2 regions of the Phyllobacterium sp. 1468 genome follow, and region 2 is predicted to be linked to the other one. Evidence: predicted binding sites of a transcription regulator. Region 2 holds the regulator's gene; the other holds the start of a gene.

Region 1 (10,682 bases), on a different contig from region 2:
CATGATTTTTCATGATAGTGTACGGCGCAATACGCGTGATTGGGAGGTCTGTATAATGTCCGATAATGGTGAATTTGGTCCGCTCAGCCTGCACGTGCCCGAACCGGCGGTGCGGCCTGGTGGTGCACCAGATTTTTCCAATGTGGAGCTTGATGAGGCCGGCGCGATACGGCGTCCGGAAGTCGACGCCAATCCCGAGGATATACGCGATCTGGCCTTCTCGATCATTCGGGTTCTAAACCGCGACGGTGAGGCCGTCGGCCCTTGGGCGGGATTGTTGACCGACGAGCAACTGACCGAGGGGCTGCGCCATATGATGACGCTGCGCGCCTTTGACGCGCGGATGCAGATCGCCCAGCGTCAAGGCAAAACCTCGTTCTATATGCAGCATCTGGGAGAAGAGGCAGTCAGCTGCGCTTTCCGCAAGGCGCTTGCGCCCGGTGACATGAATTTTCCGACCTATCGGCAGGCAGGCCTTTTGATTGCGGATGATTATCCGATGGTCGAGATGATGTGTCAGATCTACTCCAACGAGCGCGATCCGCTTAAAGGCCGTCAGCTGCCGATCATGTATTCATCGAAAGAGCATGGCTTCTTTTCAATCTCGGGAAATCTTGCGACGCAATATATCCAGGCAGTCGGATGGGCGATGGCATCGGCCATCAAGCATGACACCAAGATTGCAGCTGGATGGATTGGCGATGGGTCTACGGCCGAATCCGATTTCCATGCATCGCTGGTGTTCGCATCGACGTACAAAGCACCAATCGTACTGAACATCGTCAACAACCAGTGGGCGATTTCCACCTTTCAGGGCATTGCACGGGGCGGTTCCGGCACATTTGCTGCGCGTGGTCTCGGATTTGGCATTCCCGCTTTGCGTGTCGACGGTAACGACTATCTCGCGGTTTTTGCAGTGGCGAAATGGGCAATCGAGCGTGCCCGGCGCAATCTCGGGCCCACGCTGATCGAGTATGTTACCTACCGCGCCGGCGCCCATTCCACGTCCGACGATCCGTCGGCCTACCGGCCCAAGACAGAATCCGATGCCTGGCCACTGGGTGATCCTGTCATCCGGCTAAAGAACCATCTGATCGGGCGGGGCGTCTGGTCCGATGATCGTCACAAGCAGACCGAGGCGGAAATTCTCGACACTGTCGTTGCTGCGCAAAAAGAAGCGGAAAGCTTCGGAACATTGCATGCGGGAGGCAAGCCATCGGCCCGCGACATGTTCGAGGGTGTGTACAAGGAAATGCCGCCGCATCTGCGTCGCCAGCGCCAGCAGGCAGGAGTCTGATAGATGCCGCGCAAAACTATGATTGAAGCCATTCGCGACGCGATGGATATCATGATGGAACGCGACGACAATGTTGTCGTGTTCGGTGAAGATGTGGGCTTTTTCGGCGGTGTTTTCCGCTGTACCCAGGGACTGCAGGCAAAATACGGCAAAACACGGTGCTTCGATGCGCCGATCAGCGAAGCGGGCATTGTCGGCGCGGCGATCGGGATGGCCGCTTATGGCCTAAAGCCCTGCATCGAGATCCAGTTCGCCGATTATGTCTATCCGGCATATGACCAGATCGTTTCGGAGGCCGCGCGCCTGAGGTACCGGTCCAATGGCGACTTTACCTGCCCGATCGTTGTGCGAATGCCGGTTGGGGGCGGCATTTTTGGTGGTCAGACTCACAGTCAGAGCCCTGAGGCGCTCTTTACGCACGTTTCGGGGCTGAAAGTAGTCGTTCCCTCCAATCCGCATGACGCCAAGGGCTTGCTGATTTCGGCTATCGAAGATCCCGACCCGGTGATCTTCCTCGAACCCAAGCGCCTCTATAACGGGCCGTTCGACGGTCACTATGACAGGCCGGTAACGCCTTGGTCGAAGCACGATCTCGGCGAGGTTCCGGATGGGCATTATACGGTACCGCTTGGTAAGGCGATCAAGCGCCGCGAAGGTTCGAAGCTCACGATTCTTGCTTATGGCACAATGGTTTACGTGGCCGAAGCCGCTGCAGAGGAACATGGCATAGACGCGGAAATCATCGATCTTCGCACGCTTTTGCCGCTCGATCTCGAAACCATCATCGAATCGGTTTCAAAGACTGGCCGATGCGTCGTGGTGCACGAAGCAACGCTGACCTCGGGTTTTGGTGCGGAACTCGCGGCCCTGGTCCAGGAACATTGTTTCTACAAGCTCGAAGCGCCGGTCGCGCGGGTGACCGGGTGGGATACGCCTTATCCTCACGCCCAGGAGTGGGATTATTTCCCGGGACCGGTGCGTCTTGGACGCGCGCTTGTCGAAACGCTGGAGGGATAGAGCTATGGGTGAGTATATCATCAAGCTGCCGGATGTAGGTGAAGGCGTTGCGGAAGCCGAACTTGTTGAATGGAATGTGAAGATTGGCGATCTGGTACGCGAGGACACGGTCCTTGCCGCTGTAATGACCGACAAGGCGACAGTCGAGATCCCGTCACCGGTGGACGGCGAGATCGTCTGGCTCGGCGGCGAGATTGGCCAGGTCCTTGCCATTGGATCGCCGCTGGTCCGCTTGAAAATTGAGGGCGAAGGCCACGTTGTGGTAGCGCCAGCCAAATCGGTGAAGACCGAGGCGCCGGCACCGGAAGTGGAGAAAAAGGCCGAAGCGCCGAAAGCTCCAGCCGAAAAACCAAGGTCGATAGTACCTCCAACAGCGCAAAAAACGCCGGGTTCACCAAGCCCGTTTGGCGCCAACGCGCCACGCAATGAAGGCGAAAAGCCGCTTGCGTCTCCCGCTGTCCGGTTGCGCGCCAAGGAGGCAGGCGTGGACCTTCGTCAGGTCAGCGGCTCGGGCCCGGCGGGGCGCATCAGCCATGAAGACCTCGAAGCCTTCTTCGCGCGGGACAAGCAAAAGCCCGGTATTACGGCACTTGCGCCGGACAATTCCGTCAAGGAAATCAAGGTTGTAGGCCTGCGCCGCAAAATCGCGGAGAAAATGGCAATTGCCAAATCGCACATTCCCCACATCACTTATGTCGAGGAAATCGATGTCTCGTCGTTGGAGGAGTTGCGTGCAACATTGAATGCCAACAAGCGCGCCGACCAAGCAAAATTGACCATTCTGCCGTTTCTGATGCGGGCGATGGTGCGGGCAATCGCCGATCAGCCGCAGCTCAACGCGCTTTACGACGACGAGGCCAATGTTATCCATCAGCATGGCGGTGTTCATATCGGCATAGCGGCGCAGACGCCGAACGGCCTGGTGGTTCCGGTGGTCAAGCATGCCGAGGCGCGCACGCTCTGGGATTGTGCCGCGGAGGTCAATTTGCTGGCAGATGCGGCCAAAACCGGCACGGCAACCCGCGAGCAGCTCAGCGGATCGACGATCACGATCACTTCGCTCGGCAGTATGGGCGGGGTGGTGACGACGCCAGTCATCAACTATCCGGAGGTGGCGATCATCGGTGTCAACAAGATCATGACACGGCCGATGTGGGACGGTACGAACTTTATCCCACGCAAGATGATGAACCTGTCCTCGAGTTTCGACCATCGCGTTATCGACGGCTGGGATGCTGCTGTTTTCATTCAACGAATCAAGACGCTGCTCGAAACGCCAGCGCTGATTTTCGTCGATGCTTAGGGACGGGAAGGTTGAGCGATGAAGGATATTTCCTGCAAATTGCTGGTCATCGGCGCGGGTCCAGGGGGCTATATCTGCGCCATTCGGGCCGGCCAGCTGAATGTCGATACGGTTATCGTCGAAGCGGCAAAGGTTGGCGGCACCTGCCTGATGGTGGGGTGCATCCCTTCCAAAGCATTGATCCACGCCGCACAAGAGTTTGAAAAGGTTGCGCATTTCGCCGCCAATCATACGCCGCTCGGTATTTCCGTAAGTGAGCCGGCTATCGACTTTTCGAAAACCATCGCCTGGAAAGACGGGATCGTCAGCCGTCTGAACAATGGCGTCGCCGGGCTGCTCAAGAAGGCCAACGTCAAGATCGTCACCGGCAAGGCCAGGTTTCGCGACGGCAAGACCGTCGAGGTCGAAACGCTGACGGGCCAGCAGATTATCAGGGCAGAAAACGTAGTGATTGCAACGGGTTCGGCTCCTGTCGAGATTCCGTCGCTACCATTTGGCGGCGATGTCATTTCCTCGACCGAGGCGTTGGCCCTGCAGAAAATCCCCGAGAAGCTGGTGGTTGTCGGAGGGGGCTATATCGGTCTCGAACTCGGGACAGCCTTTGCCAAACTCGGCTCCAGAGTGACGGTTGTCGAAGCTTTGCCCAAGATCCTGCCGCAATATGATGCGGAGCTGACCCGGCCAATCGTCAAGCATATCAATGAGTTAGGTATGACCATACTGACTGGCGCCAAAGCCAAGGGCATGAGCACAAAGGGCGATGCGCTGCTGATTGAAACCGCGGACGGCAAAGACGAGAGAATCCCGGCCGACAAGGTGCTGGTGACCGTCGGCCGCAAACCGGTGACGACCGGCTGGGGACTTGAGGAAATCGACCTCGACATGGACGGAAAGTTCGTCAGAATCGATGATAAGTGCCGCACCTCGATGCGCGGCGTTTATGCCATTGGCGACGTGACCGGCGAACCCATGCTCGCGCACCGGGCCATGGCGCAGGGCGAAATGGTGGCGGAAATCATTGCCGGCGAAAACCGCAGCTGGGACAAACGCGCCATCGCGGCAGTGTGTTTTACCGATCCGGAGATTGTTTCTGTTGGCTTTTCTCCCGAAGAGGCAAAGCAGGCCGGGCACGAAATCAAGATCGGCCTGTTTCCTTTCGCCGCCAATGGCCGCGCCATGACGCAGGAAGGCGAGGAAGGTTTTGTCCGTGTCGTCGCCGCTGCCGGCAATCATCTTATCCTCGGAATCCAGGCGGTCGGGCAGGGCGTATCCGAGCTCTCGGCTTCCTTTGCCCTTGCCCTGGAGATGGGTGCGCGGCTGGAAGATATCGCCGGGACGATCCACGCGCATCCGACACAGAGCGAAGGTTTTCAGGAAGCCGCCCTCAAGGCGCTGGGACACGCGCTGCATATCTGAACACAACCCAGCACAATCAAATTGAAGCTGGAGGTGGAAAATTTTGCGCCGGTTTCGCTGATTCTTGCATGAGAATCGGGATGTTTCGCGCAGGCATCGCCCGGACTTGCATCAAAATGGTTTTGAAATAGCGGTTCATAGGGGTGAAATGGCGAAAAACCGCCAGGAAAAATGCGTCTCGTCGAAGGATTAATTGAACGAGCGTTCGATTAATTTTTCGAGAGCTTCGGGTTTAAAAAATAGCCGGACTTGCGTCCGGCTTAAATGGGGGGAACCAGGCGCGCGCCAAAAGCAGGGAGGAGGAGCCGCGCCTAGTCTTTATGATGTACGCCTGTTTGGGGAAAACTTCAAGGACTAATACTTTTGATGTATATCACTCTAATACCGCCACTGTATTGATCGGACGCCGGGGACCTGCCTAAGTCGCACGTTGGAACAGTCTTCGAATACCATAAAGTATCCATCCAAGGGCGTGGCCCAAGAAACAGATCGTCAAGATAACGTAGCCGCAAATGACCAGCATCAGCGTACGGGCCGTAGGCTCCAATCCTGCTACGGGCACAAGGTCATAAAACAAACTTATAAGCCAACCGAATTTCACGCCCCACTGACAGCCGACGTTCGAACAACTTGATTGAATGCTTGGTATTGTGACTGCGAGCCATGCGAGAGAGAGTAAACCAAAGCTTCTCCATGAATAATCGCCGGCGATCAGGCTCTTTTGGACTTGAACGACCACTCGCATGATCGCGATTAGTCCTGCAACAAGTACCGCAAATGTCAAAAACCAAATCGCCATCGGAACCCTCTTAGTTAGATCGAGGGTCTGTTGTAACGCGGGATCGGTTCCTATCCCATTTATTTGATTGCTAAACGTTTATCAACAGGACTTCTATACCAAAGCTGTCGCGCAGAACCTGTGATGTTAGATCTTCTGCAAGATCTATCGCCGAAACGCTAAATATCCAGCTCTTCAACAAACGCTGCGCGATCCTGGATGAAGCGGAAGCGCGCATCGGGGCGGGTGCCCATCAGATCGTCCACGGCGAGCTTGGTTTCGTTGGCCCATTCCTCGTCGATCTGGACCCGCAGCAAGGTGCGCTTCTTGCGATCCATCGTGGTTTCCTTGAGCTGGTCGGCGCGCATTTCGCCAAGGCCCTTGAACCGGCCGATCTCAACCTTGCCCTTGCCGGTAAACAGCGTCTTCAGAAGCTCGTCCTTGTGTGCATCGTCGCGGGCATAGGCGACCTTGCCGCCCTGCGCGAGACGGTAGAGCGGGGGGACACCAAGGAAGAGGTGGCCGTTGCGGATCAGCTCCGGCATCTCCTGATAAAAGAAGGTGATCAGCAGCGAGGCGATATGCGCGCCGTCGACGTCGGCGTCGGTCATGATGATGATGCGATCATAACGCAGGTCCTCGTCCCGGTATTTCGAGCGGGTGCCGCAACCGAGCGCCAGGATGAGATCGCCGATCTGCTGGTTGGCCGTCATCTTTTCGCGGCCGGCGCTGACGACATTCAAGATCTTGCCGCGCAGCGGTAGCACCGCCTGTGTGGCGCGGTCGCGCGCTTGCTTGGCCGAACCGCCAGCGCTGTCGCCCTCGACGATGAAGAGTTCCGCTCCCAGCGCGCCGGATTGGCTGCAGTCGGCAAGTTTGCCCGGAAGCCGCAGCTTCTTGACGGCGGATTTGCGATTGACCTCTTTTTCCTGGCGGCGTTTGACGCGCTCTTCAGCCCGGTCCACCACCCAGTCGAGCAGCTTCGATGCTTCCTGCGGCGAGGCGGCAAGCCAATGATCGAATGGATCGCGAATGACATTTTCAACGATGCGCTGCGCTTCTACAGTCGCCAGCTTGTCCTTGGTCTGGCCAACGAACTCCGGCTCGCGAATGAACACCGAAAGCATGGCGGCTGCGGAGATCATCACGTCATCGGTGGTGATGATCGATGCGCGCTTGTTGCCGGTGAGTTCCGCATAGGCCTTGAGGCCACGGGTGAGGGCGATACGCAGCCCTGCTTCATGGGTGCCGCCTTCGCCGGTCGGAATGGTATTGCAGTAGGAATTGACGAAACCATCACCGCCATACCAGGCGACCGCCCACTCCATCGCGCCATGGCCGCTGGTTTTTTCCGTCTTGCCGGCAAACATCTCGCGCGTGATCTGAAAATCCTTGCCGAGCGAGGCGCCGAGATAATCCTTGAGGCCGCCCGGGAAATGGAAGACGGCCTTGTCCGGCGTCGGGTCCTTCGGATCGAGCAGTGACGGGGCGCAATTCCACCTGATCTCGACGCCGCCGAAAAGATAGGCCTTGGAACGCGCCATCTTGTAAAGCCGCGCAGGATCGAACTTGGCGCCCTGACCGAAAATCTCGGCATCCGGATGGAAGGTCACACGCGTCCCGCGGCGGTTCTGCACTTCGCCGACTTCTTCGAGCGGGCCAAGCGCCTTGCCGCGCGAAAAGCGCTGGCGATAAAGGCGGCGGTTGCGCGCGACCTCGACTTCGACATGGTCCGAGAGTGCGTTAACGACCGAAACACCGACGCCATGCAAGCCGCCGGAGGTTTCGTAGACCTTGGAGTCGAACTTGCCGCCCGCGTGCAGCATCGTCATGATGACTTCAAGCGCGGATTTGTCCTTGAATTTCGGATGCGGATCGACCGGCATGCCGCGACCATTATCCGTGACCGACAGATAGCCGTTTTCGTCGAGATCGATATCGATGAAATTGGCGTGACCGGCGACAGCCTCGTCCATGGAATTATCGATGACTTCGGCGAACAGATGATGCAGCGCGCGCTCGTCGGTGCCGCCAATATACATGCCCGGGCGGCGGCGAACGGGCTCCAGCCCTTCCAGCACCTCGATATCGGCGGCATTGTAGTTGCCGCTGGCCTCGGGAGCGGTGCGCGCGGATTTGACGGGCGCGGCGGGGGCAACGGACGCAGGGCGTGCCGGTTCACTCGCCGCTTGCCGTTCGCGGGCGGTTTTTACGATCGCTGAAAAGAGGTCGTTGTTGTCATCCATGGTCTTGTTCGGCCAATTTCATAGAGATTCGAATCACCCTTGATATTTGCACGCTTCATGGTGAAACGCGATGGGAGTTCGCTGTCTGTTCCGGTGTTCACCCACAGAACTATACGCGCAGACGCTGACATTCAAGGGTGAGGAGAAACTGAGCAAGGTATCGTGGAAAGTAAAACGGGGCAAAACGGCATGTGCGTGGTTCGTCGTTTGACAAGCTCACGATGAAGAAGCTCACCATGAGGGAGGTTGAGTGCTGCAAGGTTAATCAGCAAAACCGGCATGTGCGTGGTTCGACAAGCTCACCATGAGGGTGGTGGTTTGATTGCAGGAGCTTAATGCTGGGATGGCTCAGATGTTGGTGATTAAGTTTGCAGCACTCAACCTCCCTCATGGTGAGCTTGTCGAACCACGCACATGGAATCGATGCAATGGAATTTTCGAACTTTCGTTGAATTGCCCGAACTGACTATCGTTTCTACAGTCTCACAAGTTGGGCGAGGTCCTTATGGAAGTAACCGTTTATATTCTCCGTTGTGCGGATGGTTCATATTACACAGGGCTCACGAAGCAAGAAGCTCACCATGAGGGTGGTTTAATCAGCAACGTTTGAGGTTGAGTGCTGCAAGGTTAATCAGCAACGTTTGAAGTTGAGTGCTGCAAGGTTAGTCACCAACGTCTGAGCCATCACAGCATTCAAGCTTCTCTGCAATCAAACCACCACCCTCATGGTGAGCTTGTCGAACCACGCACATGGCGGTTTTGCCAAGCCTACCCGAACGCTTTGAGCGATTCTGGGAGAGCTCGGGAAGTCCTTCATAGTTCATGGCAATAAGTGCTTGCTTCTTCACACGCGACCATCCTTTGATTTGCCGTTCCCGCGCGATCGCATCCAAAATGCGATCATAGGTCTCGGTAAAAACAAGTTCGACAGGAAGCCGCGAGCGCGTGTAACCATTGTAGATCGCCGCGTTGTGCTCCCACAACCGGCCTTCAACTTCTTGCTTCGTGAGCCCTGTGTAATATGAACCATCCGCACAACGGAGAATATAAACGGTTACTTCCATAAAGACCTCGCCCAACTTGTGAGACTGTAGAAACGATAGTCAGTTCGGGCAATTCAACGAAAGTTCGAAAATGCAATTGCATCGATTCCATGTGCGTGGTTCGACAAGCTCACCATGAGGGAGGTTGAGTGCTGCAAACTTAATCACCAACATCTGAGCCATCCCAGCATTAAGCTCCTGCAATCAAACCACCTCCCTCATGGTGAGCTTGTCGAACCACGCACGTGGAATCGATGCAACCGGTGAGCGTCCTGAGCCTGTCGAAGGGCGAACCAGACACTGTCACGATTGCTTTTTTCGGCTGGCGCGGTATTCCAGCAAGCCGCATCGTCGCGGCGTCCAGAGGAATCATGAGCATGGAAAATACAACCGCACAACAGGTGCAGGGTGTTTCGATGATGGCGGCGGCCTTGTTTTTCCTGCCCGTGATGGATGCCATTGCCAAATGGCTCTCGACGGTGGACAGCGTATCGCCGGCAACCGTAACCCTCTTCCGCTTTGGATTTCAGGCCGTGCTTGCCGCGATGATCATCATTGCCATGACCGGGGTAAAATCCTTAAAGCCCGTCAAGCTTTGGGGTAACCTGTTTCGCGGCGTCCTCATGGGTGTCGGCGGTCTCTGTTTTTATGCAGCGATCAAATACATGCCGTTGGCGGACGCCATAGCTGTGTTCTTCGTTGAACCGTTGATGCTGACGACCCTTTCGGCAATCCTGCTGAAGGAACATGTCGGCTGGCGCAGGTGGATGGCCGTGGCGATAGGGTTCATCGGCACGCTGATCGTTATTCAGCCCAGCTGGGAACTCTTCGGCTGGGTTTCGCTTTTGCCGCTCGGCACGGCAGCATCCTTTGCTTTCTATCTTATCCTGAACCGAAGGTATGGTACTGCCGACACAACGCTTGTCATGCAGTTATACGCCGGGGTAGGCGGCACGCTGACGACTCTGGTCGCGCTCTTTTTCGGCGCGGCCTTTGAAATCGGCGATATGACATTCGGCCTTCCTGCCAACGCCCTGTCGTGGTCCTTGCTCTTCGCAATGGGGGTCATTGCGACAACGGGACACCAGCTTATCACCACCGCCTCGCGGCTTGCCCCCGCCTCGCTTCTGGCGCCGTTTCAATACCTCGAAATCGTCATGGCAGTGCTCATCGGGCTCTTTGTCTTCAGGGAATTTCCTACCGCATCCAAGTGGCTGGGGATCGCCATCATCGTTGCTTCCGGCGCCTATCTGATCTGGCGTGAAGGGAAAAGGCGGGACGCGAACGAACCCGCATACAATTGACAAGAATCAGTTGAGTAGAACGAAGTTTGGCAATAGAAACAAAGACCTGTTGGGAGGTTCGCTTTGTTCAAAAAAATACTGATTGCCAACCGCGGCGAAATTGCCTGCCGCGTCATCAAAACCGCGCGCAAGATGGGGATTGCCACGGTTGCGGTGTATTCCGATGCTGATCGCGATGCGGTGCATGTGGAGATGGCCGACGAGGCCGTGCATATCGGGCCGGCTGCTGCTGCCGAAAGCTATCTCGTGGCGGACAAGATCATCGCTGCATGCAAGGA
Region 2 (10,682 bases):
ATTGGCACCGATATCGATATAAAGGAAACTCTCCGATCCGAGGTTTTCCGCCAAAAGAAGCTTGCCTTTCCAGGGGCCCTCCTTGTCCTTGATTTCCAGATGCTCGGGCCGTACCCCCAAAATGTCGGTCTTGTAGGCATCCGCGAACTCCCCGGTGAGGAAATTCATCTTGGGTGAGCCAATGAAGCCGGCAACAAAGATCGATTGCGGCTTTTCATAAAGCTCCAATGGCGTGCCAACTTGCTCGACATTGCCGTCACGCAGAACACAAATCCGGTCTGCCAGCGTCATGGCCTCCACCTGATCATGGGTTACATAGATCATTGTCGTTTCATGCATCTTGGCGTGGAGCTTGGCTATTTCAAGACGGGTCGCGACCCTCAGCGCGGCATCGAGATTGGACAGCGGCTCATCGAAGAGAAAGACCTTGGGATCGCGCACAATTGCTCGGCCGATGGCAACCCGTTGTCGCTGGCCGCCAGAAAGCTGCTTGGGCAGTCGGTCGAGGTAATCCGCAATCTGCAACATTTCCGCTGCCTTGTGCACCCGCCGCTTGACATCCTCCGCGCTACCCTTGGCCAGCTTCAGGCCGAATGCCATGTTGTCATAGACGGTCATATGCGGATACAGCGCATAGGATTGAAACACCATGGCGATACCGCGCTGGGACGGCGTCAGACTGTTGACGATCTTCTCATCGAACGCGAGCGTTCCGGACGTGATGTCTTCAAGCCCGGCGACAAGCCGCAGCAGCGTCGATTTTCCGCAACCCGACGGGCCAACGAAAACCATGAACTCGCCGGGCTCGATTTCGAGGTCCACACCTTTGATAACCTCGAACGTGCCGAAGGATTTTCGGAGATCTTGCATACGAATAGTCGTCATTTGAAACCCCTTAGCCTTTGACACCGCCGGCTGTAAGGCCGGAAATAATCTTGCGTTGAAAGATGAGGACGAGGACAACCAAGGGCACCGTGACGATCACCGAGGCTGCCATGACGATCCCCCATGGTACCTCGTGCGCGCTTGAGCCGGTAAAGAGGGCGATGGTGACCGGCACCGTACGGGTTTCCGTCGAGGACGTGAAAGTCAAAGCGAAAAGGAATTCGTTCCAGGCCGCGATGAAGGCAAGCAATCCGGTCGTTACCAGCGCAGGCCACATGAGGGGCAGGAACACCCGTGTTATGATCACCCAGGGCGTTGCGCCATCGACGATGGCTGCCTCTTCAATCTCAACGGGCAGATCACGCATGAATGTCGTCAATACCCACACGGTAAATGGCAAGGTGAAGATCATGTAGGAAAAAACCAGGCCGCCGAGCGTGTTATAGAGACCGAGAAGCCGGATAACTTCGAACAGCCCGGCCAGGACAGCTATCTGCGGGAACATGGAAACTGACAGAATCGTCAAAAGCAACAACGAACGCCCGCGAAATCGGACCCTGGACAAGGCAAAGGCGGCCGTAACTGCCATCAGGAGGGAGAGAGTCACGACGCATGCCGATACAATAATGGAATTTAACAGGTTGCGGGCAAAACTTCCCGAAGCGATAACGTTCACATAATTCGCTAAAGAGAACGAAGTCGGCCAATATTCGATTGTGAAAATCGCACTGCCGGTCCTGAAACTCGTAATGATCGCGTAGTAAAACGGGAAAACCGCGCAAACAACGATCACAGCAACAAGCGCATAAAATGCGGTGTTCTTGACGATCGAAATGGGCATCAGCGCTCTCCTCCGTCGAGCTTCACACGGCCGATCCAGATCGCCAGCATCGTCATCAGCGCTATTACCAGAAACAACAGCGTCGACTGTGCCGAGCCGTAGGCAAACTTATCGAAGTCAATGAGATTCTCGCGCGCCAGAACCGACATAGTCTTGGTCTGGGCGCTGTTGGGCGTCAGCACATAGATCAAATCGAAGATTCGCATTGCATCGAGCAGCCGGAAAATGATCGCAACTATCAGCGCTGGTTTCACCAGCGGCAACGTGATGCGAAAGAACTGCTTGACGGGATGAACGCCATCGATGCGCGCCGCTTCATAGATGTCACCCGGGATCATCTGCAGACCCGCGAGGATCAATAGCGCCATGAATGGCGTGGTCTTCCACACATCGACGATCAGCACGGCGATCATTGCGGTATCGGAACTTGCAGTCCAGGCAATCGGATGGTCGATGAGGCCGACGCGCATGAAGAGATCGTTGAGGATGCCGAACTGATCATTCAGCATCCATCCCCACATGCGCGCTGATACGATGGTCGGGATCGCCCAAGGGATGAGGATTGCCGCACGCACAAGGCCCCTGCCCTTGAATTCGGCATTAAGGACGAGAGCTATGATCATTCCAAAAACGGCCTCCAGCGCCACCGAGATGACGCTGAAGCGAACCGTGTTCCAGACAGCGTTCCACCATGCCGGATCGACCAGCAGACCGGAATAAATCGTCCGCCCGCTTTTGAGTTGTATCCACGAAAGATAATTCTTGAAGCCTACCCATTTGGCCGCATCGATGTTGGTCAGCGAGGCATCAGTGAAGGAAAAATAGATCGTTCGAAAGAGCGGCCAACCCGCAACAACCGCCAAAGCCAAAATCATTGGAAGAAGAAACAATCGTGCGGAGCGCGAGCGCTGACGCAAGAGTTCCGAACGTACAGTGGGAGACGCTGTCATCAAATTCCTGCCCGCGGAGGTTACATTCAGGTTGATCAGACAATCGTGCGAATGATGTATGATAAGTCCATTCGCACCGTCGACTGGCAGGGATTACCAGCTACCACCCTGAAGTTCCGTCAGCTTGGCTTCCAGAAGCTCAAGATTGTCTGCAGCAGTTCCGTTGCCGGACAACGTGTCGTGGACCGCGCTCCAGAACATCGATGACACCTCGTTGTATTTGACCTTCGTGGGCGCGGATGGACGAGGCACGGCTGTCTCGAATACTGGCTTCCAGTTCGTGATTACCGGTTGAGCCGCAGCAATATCCTTATCGTCATAGAGAGCCTTCAGCGTCGGCAAGTTGGCGATCTCGATCGCCCGTTCCTTCTGTTGTTCAGGCGCGGCCAGGAATTTTACCAGTTTGATCGCTTCCTCGGGTGATTTTGTATATTTTGAGATGGCGAGGTTCCAGCCGCCCAACGTCGCTGCAGAACTCTGCCCCTCTTTCGAGCTTGGCAGGGTCGTCACGTCGAACTTGCCTTTAATGGCGCTGTCCGGACCATTGCCCAATGCATAGGCATAAGGCCAGTTGCGCATGAAGACGGCATTCCCCGTCTGCCAGACACCGCGGCTCTCCTCTTCGGTGTAGGCAAGGACACCCTTTGGAGAGATCGTATCGATCCACCCCTTTGCCCTGTCGACTGCGGCGACTGCTTCTGGATTGTTGATAGAGATCGTACCGTCGGGCTCGATAATCTGGCCGCCGCCAGAAGACTTGATCCATTCAAGTGCGTTACAAGTCAGGCCCTCGTAAGCGTTACCTTGGAAAACAAAGCCATACATCGCCTTGTTACCAGCCTGGCGCTCACCCTCCTGGATGTCCTTGGCGGTCGCAGCCATTTCGTCCCAGGTTTTGGGAACCGGCTTCTTGTATTTCTCCAGAAGATCCTTGCGGTAGTAGAAGGCGGGCGCGTCAGTATACATCGGCATGGCAACGAGTTTGCCGTCAACCGTCTGGCTTTGGATCATCGATGGAAAGTGTTGATCGACGACATCTTTCATGGCTTCTGTCAGATCAAGAAACTGGTCGGCCAATTGCGGCGCCCAGATCACATCAGTGCGGTAGACATCGATGTCCGTGTTCCCGGCGGCAAGCCAAAGCCTGTACTGGCCAAACTGGTCGGAGCTGTTTGCAGGCATGGCGACAATTTTGACCTTGTTGCCGGTTTCCTTTTCGAAACGATCGAGCTGCTTGCGCAGGAACTCGCGCCCATTACCCGTATCACCGGAGACGATTGAAAGGTCGGCGGCGAACGCGCCCGAACAGATCAACGTTGTGGCCAAGAGGCCCGCAAGGATTAATTTCGCTCTCATGATTTCCTCCCGTAGATCCAAGATGGAACAACGCGCGTTGGCGGTGCGCCGTTCCAATTTATGAAAACTCCTCCTCAAACACTTTGAGCATCAACGCAAAAATAAAATCCAAAGCGCTTTGGGCAAAAGGTGGCAAAGGCCGGCCCTGCTGTCAAGTTGGAATATGCAACGTCTGCCGTGATCCAGCAAATAATGCGGTGTGTAATTTCTAACCGCTTCCATCTTGAGTTGAAATTATTTCCAAAGCGCTTCGAAACTGCGCTATAGTTGAGCTCATCTGATAAAAAAATGCCTGGATCGTCTGATATGAAACTCAAGGAACTGGCCGAACAACTTGGCCTCTCGCAAACGACCGTTAGCCGCGCACTCAATGGCTATCCGGAAGTCAACGAGGCAACAAGGGAGCGGGTCAACAAGGCCGCCCTCAAGTTCGGTTATAGCGCCAACGCCAATGCGCGGCGCCTGGCGATGGGACGTGTCGGCGCGATTGGAATTGTCGTGCCTATTCACAGCAGCGAGCGTTTCGGCCCGCATACCAGCGAATTCTTATCCGGCCTTGCAGAGCGCCTCTCGCGTGACGAAATCGATTTTCTCATCACCCCCCTGATCAACAATGATGAGATTTCGGCCTATAGGCGTCTGATTTCCAGCAAGCGCGTCGACGCGATGATTGTCTCGCACCCCTCGCTCGTCGATGAACGCGTTGCCATGCTTGCCGAAGCGCAATTTCCTTTTGTGCTTCACGGGCGGACGAACATAGATGCACCGCACGCCTGGTTGGATATCGACAATAAGGGTGCCTTCTATCAAGCGACGTCGCATCTGCTCGATCTTGGCCACAAGCACATTGCCATGATCGATGGTCTCAAGGGCTTCACCTTCTCGGAGCACCGTGAGGAAGGCTATCGTAATGCGCTTAACGAACGCGGTATTTCGATCGACCCGCATTTCATCGTGCACGACTGTTTTTCCGACGAGATCGGTTTCCGTGAAACACAACGTTTCCTGTCCCTGAAGCCTCATCCAACCGCCATTCTCGCTGGGTCGATGATGACAGCCCTGGGCGTTTCCCGGGCAATCCGCGCCAAGGGCTACCAGCTTGGCAAGGACGTTTCGATCATTGCTCACGATGACGTCTTTCCTTACCTCAATGCCAGCAACATGGTTCCGGCGATGACAACGACACGTTCTTCGATAAGAACGGCCGGTACGCGGATTGCAGAAATGCTTGTCCGCTTGCTTGATGGCGAACCGCCGGAGACCATCCACGAAGTTTGGCCGGTTGAGCTCATTCTACGCCAATCCAGCGGCCCGCCGGTTATTCCGGCTAAGTAACACCTGATCCGCGTTTCTCGGCTTCCATACACCACATATTAATCCTTGTGGAACACAACTGGAACAGATAGTGTTTGTTCTGGTTTTGTTTTTTTCCGATTCCACGCAAAGGATCGCCGATGCTCACGCGTAAACAACATGAACTTCTGCTCTTCATCCACGAGCGTTTGAAGGAGACAGGCATCCCACCTTCGTTCGACGAAATGAAGGATGCATTGGATCTTGCGTCGAAATCCGGCATCCACCGACTGATCACTGCTCTCGAAGAGCGGGGCTTCATTCGTCGGCTTGCAAACCGTGCGAGAGCGCTGGAGGTTTTGCGCCTGCCCGACTCCATCGCTCCCGGCCTCAACGCTCAACGGAAATTCTCCCCGAGTGTCATCGAGGGAAGCCTTGGCCGAAATGTCACCCCCGCCCGGCCACAAGCGCGTTCCTCCGACGAGATAAGCGCGTCGACGGTCGTCAGCATCCCGGTCATGGGCCGCATCGCCGCTGGTGTGCCGATTTCGGCAATCCAAAACCAGACCCATATGATCGGCCTGCCCCCGGACATGATAGGAAGCGGCGAACACTACGCACTTGAAGTCAAAGGCGATTCGATGATCGAGGCTGGGATTTTCGATGGCGATACGGTCGTGATCAAGCGTGGCGATACTGCCAATCCGGGCGAGATCGTTGTCGCACTGGTCGACGACGAAGAGGCAACCCTGAAGCGCTTCCGCCGTAAAGGAGCGTCGATCGCCCTCGAGGCGGCGAATCCGGCTTATGAGACCCGGATTTTCGGACCGGATCGCGTTCAGGTTCAAGGAAAGCTGGTAGGTCTTATTCGGCGATACTAGGTCGTAAACTCATAGATCTTATCGAAATGGCGCTCGAAACGGCGAGAGCATGCGAGGAGAGGCGCGATGGGGTCTTTCCCCCGATTTATGAGTTCAAGACCTAACAATCGCCCGGCTTTTCGCAGCCCAATGTCTGATCAGCATTCACGTGTTTGCGGGATGTGTCGTCCTCGATGTTGCGTGCGGCACGCGAATAGGTTCGATAGGCGTTCCACGGCCGGACCGGTGCTCCTACAGCGTAATTGATGGTGGCGGTCTTAAGGCGCCGGGCGCGAGAAGCGTTAGCCTCGGCAAGATTGACCTCCGGTGAGTCATTTTCGCTGGGTGGTCTAATGAGCTCGCGCGATTCTAAATTAATCTCTGCGGCACCGTGCAGTGCAAGATCAAGCTTGGTAAGTACCAATATGTTCTTGTCTTCGCATGCCGTCGTACCGCCGGCGTAAGCCAGAACAACTATATCTCCCTCCTGGCAGGCAGATGACCTCTGCGCAGCTTCGTCCGTATAGGCAATTATCAATCCACCGGGCTCGCGTGCGGTACAAACTTTTTCAGAACACTCAAACTGCATTTCTTTGGAAAGTGCACCAGCCTTCAACGGCTTCACCACCTCGTTTATTCCATAGCCCTGCTGCCAATTGGTTAGAGTGAATGCACTGCCGGATGTTCGATTGACCGACAGATTGCCGTCATCGGTGCGCAATGCGACCAGTTTTCCGTCCTCTGAAACAATGATCTGCGGCTCTTGCGCGCGCACCATCAGCAAGGCTGCGCCCAACAACAACGGTATGCCGCACAGTCGAAGACGCGTCGACAGAAACAACAACATCACAAGACCAATGCTCATGAGAAGCAAGGTACTTTGCGGCATAAGGCCGAGATTGCCGCTGGGAGAGCGCGAAGCGACCATTTTTGCAAGAGCGATGACGACCTCGATGCCCCGTCCCATGACCGTAAACGGTAGCCAATCAAGATCGAATGGCATGGCTAGCAAGCCGAGCACGGCAAATGGCATGACAAAAACTGAAACGACCGGAAGCGCGAGAGCGTTGCCGATAAGGCCGAATGGTGCCGTATTGTTGAAATGATAAGCCGCAAAGATTGAGTTCGCGGTCCCGGCTACCAGGGATGTCATGGCAATCGCGCCGATATGGTTCACGGCCTTTATTGGCAGCGCGAAAAGCAAATGGCCGGACGCACCTTTGCGGAAGGCCGGCCTTCCCTGCCGCCGGGACCACCAGCTATAAAATGCAATCAAGGCGGCAGTCGCCGAATACGACATCTGAAAGCTTGGCCCCAGGATTTCGTGCGGTGAGATCACCGTGGTGACCAACGCCGCAATGGCGAGATTGCGCATCGATATCGCCGCCCGGTCAACGGTCACCGCCAGGAGCATCACAGCGAGCATGACGAAACTGCGCTGGGCCGCAACGTCGGAGCCCGACAGCAGCAAATAGAATGCGGAACCCGCCAAGGCGATCGCCGCCGAGAATTTCTTCACGGGAAACCGCGCCGAAAATCCCGGGAAAAACGCCATGATCGCGCGTAGCGAGCCGATGATCGTTGCCGCCACCAGCGCCATGTGAAAGCCGGAGATCGACAGAATATGCGAAAGTCCGCTCAAGCGAAAAGCGTTGTTGGTTTCGTCGCTGATACCATCGCGCTGGCCGGTGATCAGCGACGCAGCGATGTCACCGGGTTCGCCCCTGATGGTATGCAAGATGCGCTGGGTGAGTTGCTGCCTGACGTTGGCAATCGCCATCAATATTGTAGCAACAGGCCCTGTGTCTAAAGCCACAGGCGCTATTTCAAGCTTCCCCAGCACAAATCCGCTGGCACCGACCCCCCTGTAGTAACTATTGAAGGCGAAATCATAATTGCCCGGCCGCATCGGACCTGACTGCGGCCGCAGGTGAACGAGTCCTTTGATACCATCGCCGACCTTCAGGTCACGGGGCACCGATCTTGCCGAGACAGTAACGCGGTCCGGACCATATTTAAGTGCCGGCCGTGCTGTCGAAATCACATCCATGGTCAGACGCCATCCACCCTTTGCGTCTCGCGACATGGCATTGACGCGGCCCGTCATCCGCGTCGTGACTTCCGAGCCAAGCATTCGGGTTCCGGTTCGGATCGTTTCAACTTTGCCGAAAAGCATGCCGGACACCAGGGCGATCGCGAATAGTAGAACAAGCCGCAACATGGGCCGTGCCTGCGCCAAGGCATGGCAACCGGTGAGAAAAGTCATCCCTGAAAGGATGGCACTTAGCCTCGGTTCGGCAGCCGCATTAAAATAGAAAAGTGCGCCAGTACCCGCAAAGACAGGTAAGAACAGAAACAGCGTACCGCGATCGACCTCGCAGTTGAACGCCTTGGGAATCGCAAGATGCACAGACTGAAGCTGCGTTCGTGCAGAATTGCCAAGTCCACGCAGCCTCGCAGGCCAGTTTTCCTTTTCAACGACTAATTCAATGGTCGTTGTTTGAGTCGCGATTTCATAACCGCCGCTGTCGGGACGGAGAAAAAACTGCTGTTCTCTGGTCTTTGTTCTGGTAGCGGGACCTTCCATTTGCTTTCCGGTTCTGCCAGTGCCCTTGCACAGCAGCGGTGCTATGCTACATGAACGCCAGATCAATTCGATTGGACGTTCGGCTAATACGCCGGGCACCTGCTGGAGACCTTATGTCATCGTCCGTTGTCACCCGTTTCGCACCCTCCCCAACCGGTTATTTGCATATCGGCGGCGCCCGCACCGCCCTGTTCAACTGGCTTTATGCCAAGCATACGGGCGGCAAGATGTTGCTGCGTATCGAGGACACGGATCGAGAACGCTCTTCGGAAGCTGCCGTAACCGCCATTCTCGACGGTTTGAAATGGCTGGGTCTTGATTGGGACGGTGATGCCGTGTCGCAATATGAGCGCGCGCCGCGCCACCGGGAAATTGCGGAGGAGCTCGTTACCCGCGGTAAGGCCTATTATTGTTATGCTTCACAGGCCGAGCTTGAGGAAATGCGCGAGAAAGCCCGCTCTGAAGGCCGCCCACCGCGTTATGACGGACGCTGGCGGGATCGCGATCCTAAGGAAGCACCCGAAGGTATCAAGCCGGTCATCCGCATCAAGGCGCCTCAGACGGGCGAAACACTCGTTCGCGACCAGGTTCAGGGCGATGTCCGGTTCCCCAACAAGGATCTCGACGATTTCATCATCCTGCGCTCCGATGGCAATCCGACCTATATGCACGCTGTCGTCGTAGATGATCATGACATGGGAGTTACCCATATTATTCGTGGCGACGATCATTTGACCAATGCGGCACGACAGACGGTTATCTACGACGCTATGGGTTGGGACGTGCCGGTAATGGGCCACATACCGCTCATTCACGGCGCGGATGGCGCAAAACTGTCGAAGCGGCATGGTGCGCTTGGGGTGGAGGCTTATCGCGCCATGGGCTATCTGCCGGCAGCGCTGCGCAATTATCTCGTGCGTCTCGGCTGGAGCCATGGCGACGACGAGATTATGTCCGACGAACAGATGATCCAGTGGTTTGAAATCTCGGACATCAACCGGGGCGCATCGCGCTTCGACTTCCAGAAGCTTGAGGCGATCAACGGCCATTACATGCGCATCTCGGACGATGCGGACCTGGTCAAGGCCATGATCGATATACTGCCGGAAATCGAGGGTGGCGCGGAGATGCTGTCGCGATTGGACGACAACAAGAAAAAACAACTGCTCGCCGCGATGCCGGGCCTGAAGGAGCGCGCGAAGACCTTGGTCGAGCTTGCGGACAGCGCAAAGTATCTTTTCGCAAAGCGGCCGCTTGCACTTGATGAAAAAGCCTACGGCTTGCTTAACGAGGAAGGCCGGAGCATTCTTTCCGGCGTACTTCCGAACCTTGCCGCGGTTGATGAATGGAGCGCTGAGCCGCTCGATGCTGCAGTGCGGGCTTACGCCGAAAAAACGGGGCTGAAACTCGGTAAAATCGCGCAACCCTTGCGCGCAGCTTTGACTGGAAGAGCAACGTCTCCGGGTGTTTTCGATGTATTGGCAGTCTTGGGAAGAGAGGAATCCCTTGGCCGCATAGAGGATCAGGCAAAAGGGCAATAGCACGGCTAATTTGAGCGCATTTTTGCATTGCAACATCGTACCTTTCGAGTACGGTGTCGTGCCTGACAAGATAAGATTATGGCCTCATTCGAGGTAGATGCTTTTGCGCTCGATCAGCGCAAGTCGAAGCAAGAAAGGAACGGCAATGTCTGAAAACAGCGTCAACATCGACCTGAATGGTCACGAATTCTCCTTACCCATCAAAAAGGGGACCATTGGACCGGATGTCGTGGACATTGGGACATTATACAAGAACACTGGCGCTTTCACGTATGATCCGGGGTTCACATCCACTGCTGCTTGCGAGTCGCAGATCACGTATATCGATGGCGACGAAGGCATCTTGCTGCATCGGGGTTACCCGATCGA

Evidence for each region. The regulator LexA, encoded in region 2, represses DNA repair genes until DNA is damaged. The targets are predictions, from matches to a motif close to TGTTCNNNNTGTGTTCNG.
Region 1: parE (DNA topoisomerase IV subunit B) is a predicted target of LexA. The motif match lies at 8,133-8,150, and genes of this name have one in related genera.

The regions. Positions count from the first base shown of each region.
Region 1 is NZ_JAVDSX010000002.1:52,464-63,145, reverse strand. It holds gene J2X72_RS05760 (3-methyl-2-oxobutanoate dehydrogenase (2-methylpropanoyl-transferring) subunit alpha) at 56-1,297, shown strand; gene J2X72_RS05755 (alpha-ketoacid dehydrogenase subunit beta) at 1,301-2,314, shown strand; gene J2X72_RS05750 (dihydrolipoamide acetyltransferase family protein) at 2,319-3,617, shown strand; gene lpdA (dihydrolipoyl dehydrogenase) at 3,636-5,033, shown strand; gene parE (DNA topoisomerase IV subunit B) at 5,991-8,057, opposite strand; partial or broken gene J2X72_RS05735 (GIY-YIG nuclease family protein) at 8,563-8,646, shown strand; partial or broken gene J2X72_RS05730 (GIY-YIG nuclease family protein) at 8,843-9,121, opposite strand; gene J2X72_RS05725 (EamA family transporter) at 9,478-10,404, shown strand; gene J2X72_RS05720 (acetyl/propionyl/methylcrotonyl-CoA carboxylase subunit alpha) at 10,468-10,682, shown strand, end outside.
Region 2 is NZ_JAVDSX010000012.1:50,795-61,476, forward strand. It holds gene J2X72_RS23190 (ATP-binding cassette domain-containing protein) at 1-885, opposite strand, end outside; gene J2X72_RS23195 (carbohydrate ABC transporter permease) at 896-1,726, opposite strand; gene J2X72_RS23200 (sugar ABC transporter permease) at 1,726-2,676, opposite strand; gene J2X72_RS23205 (ABC transporter substrate-binding protein) at 2,770-4,032, opposite strand; gene J2X72_RS23210 (substrate-binding domain-containing protein) at 4,339-5,367, shown strand; gene lexA (transcriptional repressor LexA) at 5,487-6,206, shown strand; gene J2X72_RS23220 (ComEC/Rec2 family competence protein) at 6,307-8,772, opposite strand; gene gltX (glutamate--tRNA ligase) at 8,886-10,313, shown strand; gene gltA (citrate synthase) at 10,459-10,682, shown strand, end outside.